Regions from separate parts of the Pseudomonas sp. NPDC089734 genome, predicted to be linked through region 1. Evidence: riboswitches for the same ligand, from Rfam matches in the RefSeq annotation. Region 1 holds a riboswitch; the other holds the start of a gene.

Region 1 (4,899 bases):
TATCTGCTGTGGGCTGCCGTGCTCTACACCGCACTGGGCACCGCCTTCACACACTTTCTCGGTAGCCCCCTGCAACCGTTGAACTTCCAGCAACAGCGTTATGAAGCGGACTTCCGTGCCAGCCTGCTGCGCAAACGCGACCACGCCGAACAGATTGCACTGTATGGCGGCGAAGCGGCCGAAAAACGGCAGCTGGGCGAACGCTTCGAGCACATTGCAAGCAACTGGTGGCAGTTGATGGAGCGCATGCGCAAGTTGCAGTTCTTCACCGTGAGCTACGACCGGGTCAGCCGCATCATCCCGGTCTTCGCCGCCCTGCCCGCCTTTCTTGCCAAGACCATTACCCTCGGTGGTCTGATGCAGATCCGCAGTGCCTTTACCGCGGTTCAAGGCTCGCTCAGCTGGTTCATCGACGTCTATCCACGGCTTGCCGCCTGGAGCGCTACCGTGGAGCGTCTCGGTCAGTTCCAGCAGGCCATCGAGGCCACTCGCGGCCAGGTTCGGGATATCGAGCGCACCGCAGCACTGCGAATAGAGGGTCTGCAAATCCACCGGCCAGATGGCAGTGTGCTGCTCGACAACATCAATGCCAGCGTCCACACGGGCGAATGGCTGCGTATCGAAGGCCGTAGCGGCCTGGGGAAATCCACCCTGTTGCGCACGTTGCAAGGTTTGTGGCCCTACTATCGAGGCGACTGGGCGTTGCCCGGCGGATCGAGCCTGCTGATTCCGCAACAGCCTTATCTTCCCGAAATGCCACTGCGCCAGTTGCTGACTTATCCGGCCACCGAATGCCCGTCCGATGCACGCCTCGTTCAAGTGCTGCACCGGGTCGGGCTGTCGAAGCTGGAACATCGTCTGGACCATCAGACCGAATGGACCCGCGAGCTGTCCGGCGGTGAACAACAGCGTCTGGGCCTGGCCCGTGCCCTGCTGTATGCGCCACAGACGCTGTATCTGGACGAAGCGACCAACCAGCTGGATGACCAGAGCGCCTGCCAGTTGCTCAAGGTCATTCGGGAGGAGCTGCCCGATACCCTGGTGATCGGTATCAGCCATCAAACCAGCGTGGCCGGTCTGTTCCAGCGGACACTGAATCTGCAGCCCGCCACTCACTCCGCAGCCACGGCATGACCGGGGGGCAGGCTTCGCGCAAAGCATTAGCCACTGCCCCCCTTATCGTTTACCATCGCGCCCCGTCGGTTTCCGAGAGGAACTAACAGGGAATTCGAGAGCCCCGTCATACACGGGGCTCAAACGAAACTGCCCCCGCAACTGTAGGCATCGAGTCAGCTCCATCATGGCCACTGGGTATTTCCGGGAAGGCCGGGGCAAGCCAGATTGGCTGAATGACCATGACATGCCAGTCAGGAGACCTGCCGACCTGCATATTCACTGACCGGCGGGGTGTCCGGGAAGGACATCCGCACGCCGGTCCACGGCGACCTTGCCCTGCTTCCCAGCGCAGTGCCGAGGATGTGTTTCCTGTCTGTACATTGCACCTTGCACGTACGAAACGGAGATCGCATTACATGTCACTGCCTCGCCTTGCCGCACTCATTGCCGGTCTGAGCCTGTCCACCCTGACGCTGGCCGCGCCCACTCAATACCCGCTGACGGTCGAGAACTGTGGTCTGAAGCTGACCTTTGCGCAGGCTCCGCAAAGGGCCGTGACCATTGGCCAGTCCGGCACTGAAATGCTTTACGAACTGGGTCTGGGCGACAGGCTGGTGGGCACGTCGTTGTGGTTCAACGATGTACTGCCTCAGTTCAAGGCTCAGAACGACAAGGTCGAACGTCTGGCGGACAACGACCCCAGCTTCGAGGCCGTCATCGGCAAGCGCCCGGAACTGGTCGCCGTCCAGCTGGAATGGATGGTCGGAGCCCAGGGTGTGGTCGGCACCCGCGAACAGTTTCATGACTTGAAGATCCCTACCTACATCATGCCGTCCGACTGTGAAGGCAAGGACAATCTGGTCGGCGCTGACGGCACGCGTCTGGAGCCTTTTCGCATCGACACCATCTACAAGAGCATCGAACAGCTCGCGCAGATATTCGATGTGCAGGATCGCGGCCAGCAACTGGTTGCACAACTGCGCAATCGTCTGGCCCATGCGGTGGCGAACGTGAAGCAGAACAAGGCCCGTGATGTGTCCGCCGTGTTCTGGTTCTCCAGCGCCGATATCGATATCGACCCTTATGTGGCCGGTCGCAAGGGTATTCCGGACTTCATGCTCAATAACCTGGGCATGCGCAACATCGTCGAATCCGATGAGGAATGGCCGACCGTGGGCTGGGAAACCATTGCCAAGGCCAACCCGGACATTCTGGTGATTGCGCGCATGGACCGTCGCCGCTTCCCGGCCGACGACTATCGCAGGAAACTCGAATTCCTCAAGTCCGACCCGGTGACCCGCAACATGGATGCAGTCAAGCATGACCGTATCGTGATCATCGACGCCGATGCCATGCAGGCCAGCATCCGCCTGTTCACGGGTATCGAAGAGCTGGCCGAAGCGGCCAATCGCTACAACGCCGCGCAATGAGACTGACCACGGCGCTCATTCACACACTCTGGGTTTCGGCAGTGCTGTTGCTGGCCATTGTCGCCGGTGCGGCCATCGGTGAAACCAGCATCAGCCTGCCCGTGGTTTTCCAGGTGTTGGCGAACAAACTCTGGGCAGCCGGGTATGTGCTCGATCCGATCGATGAAGGCATTGTCTGGAACTACCGCCTGACGCGCGCCATCGTGGCCGCCGCCTGTGGCGCGGGGCTGGCCATTTCCGGAGTGGTGCTGCAATCGCTGCTGCGCAACCCGTTGGCCGACCCTTATCTGCTGGGCATTTCGGCGGGCGCCTCGACCGGTGCTGTGCTGGTGGCCATCCTCGGGTTGGGTGCCGGGGCCATTTCCATGTCGGCAGGTGCTTTCGTCGGCGCCCTGGCGGCCTTCTCGCTGGTCGCCCTGCTCGCCCGCTCCTCCCACGGCTCGACCACCGCCGGGCACATCATTCTGGCCGGCATCGCCGGATCGCAACTGTTCAATGCACTGACGTCGTTTCTCATCACCAAGTCGGCCAGTTCCGAACAGGCCCGCGGCATCATGTTCTGGCTGCTGGGCAACCTCAGCGGCGTCCGCTGGCATTCGGTGTGGCTGGCCGTGCCGGTGGTGCTGATCGGGCTGCTGGTCTGCCTGTGGCACCGACGCTCGCTGGATGCTTTCACATTCGGCAGCGACTCGGCCGCTTCACTCGGCATTCCGGTAAGGCAGGTACAGGTCATGCTGATTGCCTCGGCGGCACTGGTCACCGCAGTGATGGTGTCCATCGTCGGCTCCATCGGTTTTGTCGGGCTGGTGATTCCCCACGCCGTACGCATGATCGTCGGGGTGCGGCATGCGCGACTCATACCCTTCAGCGCACTGAGTGGCGCGCTGTTCCTGGTGGCCGCCGATGTGCTTTCCCGAACCCTCATCAAGGGCCAGACAGTCCCCATAGGGGTCATCACGGCCCTGATCGGAGCACCGGTCTTCGCACTGATTCTCGTCAGGGGGAAAACCTCACGATGAACGCGTTCTCGCCTGTCGCCGATGTGGCCACTCTGACGTGCTCCGGCCTGGGCTACTCGGTCAAGGGCAAAACCCTGCTTCAGGGTGTGGACCTGAGCATCGTTCCGGGTGAAACCCTGGGCATTGTCGGCCCAAACGGTTCAGGGAAATCGACCCTGCTCAAGTTGCTCTCCGGTATCCAGATGCCCACCAGCGGGCAGGTGCAGCTCAATGGTCAGGCGCTGACAGGCATGAAGCGGCGCGATATCGCCCGCCTGCTGGCCGTCGTCGAACAGCAGGCCGATACCAGCGACGCCATTACGGTACTCGATGCCGTCGAACTGGGACGCACCCCCTGGCTGTCGGCTCTGGAGCCCTGGAGCGACAACGACGACAGCATCGTTCGCCAGGCCTTGCAGGATGTCGACATGCTGCACCTGATCCAGCGTGCCTGGCACACCCTCTCCGGTGGTGAGCGTCAGCGTGCCCATATCGCCAGGGCACTGGCCCAGCGCCCGCAGATATTGCTGCTGGACGAGCCCGCCAACCACCTGGACATCCAGCATCAACTGTCGATTCTGGGGCTGATCAGGTCATTGCCGGTCACCACGGTGATTGCCCTGCACGATATCAATCAGGCCCTGGAATGCGACCGTGTGGCGGTCATGGAGAACGGCCGGATGGTCGCACTGGGCGTGCCGGCCGACGTGCTGACACCCGAGCGCCTGCTGAGCACGTTCGGCGTCAAGGCCCACTGGCTGACCGACCCCTTCGACGGCGCGAAAATCCTGCGCCTGCTCCCTCACTGACCGAATCCGGAAACCTGTGAATATGCGTATTCCTGCTGCACTGACCCTGCTCCTGCTGACTTGCTGCCCACCAGCCATGGCCCAGACCTACGAAGTCAAGATGCTCAACCGTGGCGCGGCGGGCAGCATGATCTACGAGCCTGACTTCCTGCATATTGCACCGGGCGATACCGTGAAGTTCGTCGCGACCCACAGCAGCCACAATGTAGCCTCCATTCCACAACTGCTGCCGGCTGGCGCCACCGGTTTCAAGGGCAAGATCAACGAACAGCTTGAACTGACCCTAGACACACCCGGCTTCTACGGCATCCAGTGCATCCCCCATCTGGCGATGGGCATGGTGATGCTGATTCAGGTGGGCGAACCCGCCGAGCCGTCACCTGCCATACCGACCACCCTGCCCGCACGGGCCAGTGAACGACTGAATGCCATCATGGCCCGGGAGCTTTTGTCGCGGTGACAGCCCTCTAACGCACACACTGCATGTGCGTTGTCTGCCAGACCGGGTCGTCTTCCACATCGACCGTCACGAACCCCTGCTTTTCC
Region 2 (4,899 bases), on a different contig from region 1:
GGCCTGCAAGCTGCGCTCGATCAGCTCCAGCAACAGCGTGGCTGTACAGCCACGCTGGCACCCGATCCCCGCTACCAGAGACTCAGGCATGCAGGTCGGTGTTGTTGCGACGGAACAACCAGGCGCTGATCAGGCCCAGAGCAATCCAGAACAGTGCGTTGGTCAGCAGCGACGCCAGGATGAACTGCGACTCCAGGGCTTCGGGAGCCAGGCTCTCATGGGTTGCAGGCTGTGGCGCGCCGATCAGATGAGGTACGACAAGAATGGCTGCGCCCAGCACCTTGAGCAGCCCGTTCTGGCCGAACACCAGCAAGGCCAGACCCGCGGCGGTGGAGGCGGCCGTGCCGATCCACCAGTATTGACGCAGGTTCAGGTCGGCGGCTGCCGTGCCGGGCAGTTCGGGTGGCAGGCCCAGCGTAGGGGCCAGGACGAATACCGCAAAACCGGCCAGCCCCCAGAGCGCGCCTTGAGAGGTGCGGCCCGGCGCACGCAGGGTGTAGAGGGCGGCCAGCATCAGGGCAAAGCCGACGGCAACCACCAGATTGCCACCGGTGGTGGAGAGTACGCGCTGCCAGCCATCTTCCGGTTCCCAGGCTTCATCGTCGTGACTGTGCGCGGCGGTGCCTTCGGCATGCTCGTGTAGATGTTCGGCGGGAGCCTTTTCGTAGGTTTCAGCCTGAAGAATCAGGGGCGCGACCCAGAAGCTTTGCAGCAGGGTCAACAGCAGGGCCGCCAACAGGCCGGTGAAGCCTGCCGTCTGGGCGATTCGCTTGAACATGGCGTCAGGTCTCAATGGCAGGGGAAGGCGGCGCTGTGACGTGTGTCGTGGGCGGCGTTGTGAACGGCGGCAATGTGCGAGAAACCGGCGAAATACACCAGGCAGGCGCCAAGGATCGCGGCGCTGAGGGCGGCGGTCAGGCGTTGGGTCTGGGTGGACGTGGTGCTGGCCGAATGGCTGCTGCTGATGGTCGACATGGCGCTTCCCTCTGGTTTCTGCAGATGGCCATGCGCACAAAAGCCTGCTGACGACGGTCAGAAGGCTTCAACTGCGCCCGCCCACCGCGGGTTTGTCATTGAGTCAGTAGCGGGCCGGTCTCCGGGCTCGCGAGGGGCGTGGAGTTCACCTTCAAGGCCACCTTCCCATGCCGCAGCACAGTGGTTCTGGCCTTCTCTCGCTTACCGTTGCGGGGGCAGCACCGGACTGACTCAGGGTTCTGAGCGCACCGGTTTCCCGTTTCACCCCGTGAGGGGCACCCGTAACAAGTTGTGTAGGAGAGCATGGGCGGCCACTGAACGTCAATCTGAACGATTGACCTGCCTGCGACCACTGCGTAGCCTTGCGCACTTGAGGTTCTTTACCCGCGAAGAAGGTAAAGCTAGGCTCTGTACGAAAAGTCGGCGAGCTAAGGTCAGGCAAGGCAAAAACAGGCGAGGAAGCGGAGTTTACGTGTTGTAAATGAGCATTCCGAGCCTGTTTTTAACGCAGCATCACCGAGCACAGCCACTTTTCGTACAAAGCCTAAGACGGGAATGCGGTCCAAGCCGCAGCTGCCCCCGCAACTGTAAACGGTGATCTTTATCGCACGGCCACTGCGCAAGCGGGAAGGCGCGATGAATGCCGGTCGGCCATGCTGTCGACACGCCGCCGTGAGCCAGGAGACCTGCCTCGAACCGGGCCACAGGCCCACGAATTCTCACTACAACCGGGCGGGGTGATCCGGTGGCGATTCGATCCGTGCCTTGTGCCCGGCTCTCGTCCTGCTTGCCCGCCGTATTGCCAAAGGGCATCCGATGAAAACACTGGCCAAACTTCCCGTCACCATCGTCACCGGCTTTCTGGGCTCGGGCAAAACCACGCTGTTGCGCCACATGCTCGATAACGCCGAAGGGCGTCGTATCGCCGTGATCGTCAATGAGTTCGGTGAGTTGGGCATCGACGGCGAAATCCTCAAGCAATGCACCATTGGCTGCACTGAAGAGGAGGCGACCGGCCGGGTTTATGAGCTGGCCAACGGCTGCCTGTGCTGCACGGTGCAGGAAGAGTTCTTCCCGGTGATGCGCGAGCTGGTGGCACGTCGCGGCGACCTGGACCACATTCTGATCGAAACTTCGGGGCTGGCACTGCCGAAGCCGCTGGTTCAGGCTTTCCAGTGGCCGGAAATCCGCAATGCCTGCACCGTCGATGCGGTAATTACCGTTGTGGACAGCCCGGCGGTCGCGGCAGGCACTTTCGCCGCGTTCCCCGATCAGGTGGATGCCCAGCGCAAGCTTGACCCGAATCTGGACCATGAATCCCCGTTGCATGAACTGTTCGCTGATCAACTGGCCAGCGCCGATCTGGTGATCCTCAACAAGGCCGACATGATCGATGCCGACGGCCTTGCAGCCGTGCGCGCCGAAGTGGCCGAAGAACTGCCGCCAGCGGTCAAGGTCATCGAAGCCAGCAACGGCCGTCTGCCGATCAATGTGCTGCTGGGCGTCGGTGCCGAGTCGGAACTGCATATCGATGGTCGCAAGACTCACCATGACCATCACGACGATGATGATCATGACGACCACGATCATGATGCTTTCGACTCGATTTCCATCAAACTGCCGCAAGCCGATGAAAGCCTGCTGCTCGATGCCCTGACGCAACTGGTGGTGAAGCACGGCATTCTGCGGGTCAAGGGCTTCGCTGCGATTCCCGGCAAGCCGATGCGCCTGCTGATCCAGGGTGTGGGCACACGTTTCGACAAGCATTTCGACCGTGCATGGCGTGCCGATGAAGAGCGCATCACCAATCTGGTGCTGATTGGCCAGGAACTGGATGCCGCGGCGCTGGAAGCCCAGCTCAATGCTGCGATTGCCGGTTGATCCATGCACCTGCTGAGAACCCAGCCGGGCGGTTTCGTACCCGACGATAGCATTGCCGACCTGGGGCAGACCCCGGCCGAGCTGGTGATTCTCTGCAGCGGCGATTCGAGTCTGGCGCTGCTGGCCGAGGCCGCGCAGCAGTTGCCCGAAGATTACCCGAGCCTGCGACTGGCCAACCCGATGCAGGTGCAGAACCACGCCTCGGTGGATCTGTATGTCGATGACGTGCTACGTCACGCCAAAGTCATTCTGATTTCCCTGCACGGCGGCATCGGCTACTGGCGTTATGGCGTCGAACGCCTGATGGAACTGGCGGCCCGTGGCGTGCAGGTCATTCTGGTGCCCGGCGACGACCGTCCCGACCCTGAACTGAGCGATCTGAGCACGGTGCCTGCCGACGCACGGGACCGGCTCTGGCAGTTTCTGCGTCAGGGCGGTCTGCAAAATGCGCTGGACCTGTATCGCTGTCTGGCCAGTACCTGGCTTGAGCGCGATTACCCATGGTCAGAACCTGCGCCCTTGCCGCGTACGGCGATCTACCATCCGCAGAAGCCGGGTGCGGAACTCGCGGACTGGCAGGCCGACTGGAGCGCCGGGCAGCCGGTGGTGGCGCTGTTGTTCTATCGCTCTCACTTGCAGGCAGCCAACACCGGTTTCATCGATGTGTTCTGTGAGCGCTTGCAGGCCGAAGGCTTGAATCCCTTGCCCATTGCGCTGGCCAGCCTCAAGGAGCCGGGTTGCCTGACGAAGGTCGAGGACTGGCTGGACGAGGTCGAAGCCGAACTGATCCTCAACACCACGGGGTTTGCCCAGTCCAGCCCGGAAGCGCCACATTTGCGTCCGTTTCGTCGCAATGTACCGGTGATTCAGGCCATTTGCGCCCAGGATAACGAACCCGGCTGGCAAGCCAGCGAGCAAGGCCTTGGTGCGCGGGATCTGGCAATGCACATCGCCTTGCCGGAGCTGGACGGGCGAATCATCAGTCGGCCCGTCAGTTTCAAGGATCTGGCCTGGCGCAGTGAGCGCAGCCAGTCGGATGTGGTGTGCTATCGCGCCCATCCCGAGCGCATGGACTTTGTCGCGCAACTGGCCCGGCGCTGGATCGAACTGGCGCGCCTGCCCAATGCCGACAAGCGCGTGGCCCTGATTCTGGCCAACTACCCGACCCGCGATGGCCGGATCGGTAACGGAGTCGGGCTGGACACCCCGGCGGCGGCGCTGAATATCCTGCGCGCCATGCAGGCCGAGGGGTATCCGCTGGCACCCTTGCCCGAAAGCGGCACGGCATTGATTCATCAGTTGCTGGGCGGTGTCACCAACGATCTGGACAGCCTCGATCTGCGGCCCTGCCAGCAAAGCATGGCACTGGATGAATACCTGGAAGCGTTCAACGCCTTGCCGCCGTTCAGTCGCGAGGCGGTGAATGTCCGTTGGGGCATGCCACAGAGCGACCCGATGTTCCGCAGCGGGCGAATGATGATTGCCGGTATCCGCTTCGGCCTGACCTTTGTCGGTATCCAGCCGGCGCGTGGTTATCAGGTCGATCCCAGCGCGGTCTATCACGACCCGGATCTGGTGCCGCCACACGGTTATCTGGCGTTCTACTTCTGGCTGCGCAAGGCCTATGGTGCGCATGCGGTGTTGCATGTGGGCAAGCACGGCAACCTGGAGTGGCTGCCGGGCAAGGGCGTCGGCCTGTCGCAGGACTGCTGGCCCGATGCCGTGCTGGGCGCGATGCCGAATATCTATCCGTTCATCGTCAACGATCCGGGCGAGGGTGCCCAGGCCAAACGTCGTACCCAGGCGGTGATCATCGACCACCTGATGCCGCCGCTGACCCGCGCCGAAACCTATGGTCCGCTGCGCAATCTTGAACTGCTGGCGGACGAATACTACGAAGCCCAGTTGCTCGACCCGCGTCGGGCCATCGAACTGCAGCGCGATATCCTCAAGCTGGTGCGCGAGACCCATCTCGATCGCGAGCTGGCTCTGGATGAAGGAACCGACAGCGACGCTGATGCCGCCATCTGGTTGCCGCGCCTG

What was found. A riboswitch is a leader RNA that binds a small molecule or an ion and turns the genes downstream of it on or off. The one in region 1 is predicted to bind cobalamin.
Region 2: another riboswitch for cobalamin. It lies ahead of cobW (cobalamin biosynthesis protein CobW); the one in region 1 lies ahead of ACIPY9_RS08490 (ABC transporter substrate-binding protein).

What each region holds. Positions count from the first base shown of each region.
Region 1 covers NZ_JBIVGV010000005.1:104,003-108,901, reverse strand. The annotation lists gene ACIPY9_RS08495 (ABC transporter ATP-binding protein/permease) at 1-1,134, shown strand, start outside; cobalamin riboswitch at 1,184-1,399, shown strand; gene ACIPY9_RS08490 (ABC transporter substrate-binding protein) at 1,533-2,546, shown strand; gene ACIPY9_RS08485 (FecCD family ABC transporter permease) at 2,543-3,565, shown strand; gene ACIPY9_RS08480 (ABC transporter ATP-binding protein) at 3,562-4,353, shown strand; gene ACIPY9_RS08475 (pseudoazurin) at 4,376-4,813, shown strand; gene ACIPY9_RS08470 (GNAT family N-acetyltransferase) at 4,821-4,899, opposite strand, start outside.
Region 2 covers NZ_JBIVGV010000006.1:120,895-125,793, reverse strand. The annotation lists gene ACIPY9_RS10010 (cobalamin biosynthesis protein) at 1-90, opposite strand, end outside; gene ACIPY9_RS10005 (CbtA family protein) at 83-778, opposite strand; gene ACIPY9_RS10000 (CbtB-domain containing protein) at 790-975, opposite strand; cobalamin riboswitch at 1,070-1,273, opposite strand; cobalamin riboswitch at 1,482-1,684, shown strand; gene cobW (cobalamin biosynthesis protein CobW) at 1,792-2,856, shown strand; gene cobN (cobaltochelatase subunit CobN) at 2,860-4,899, shown strand, end outside.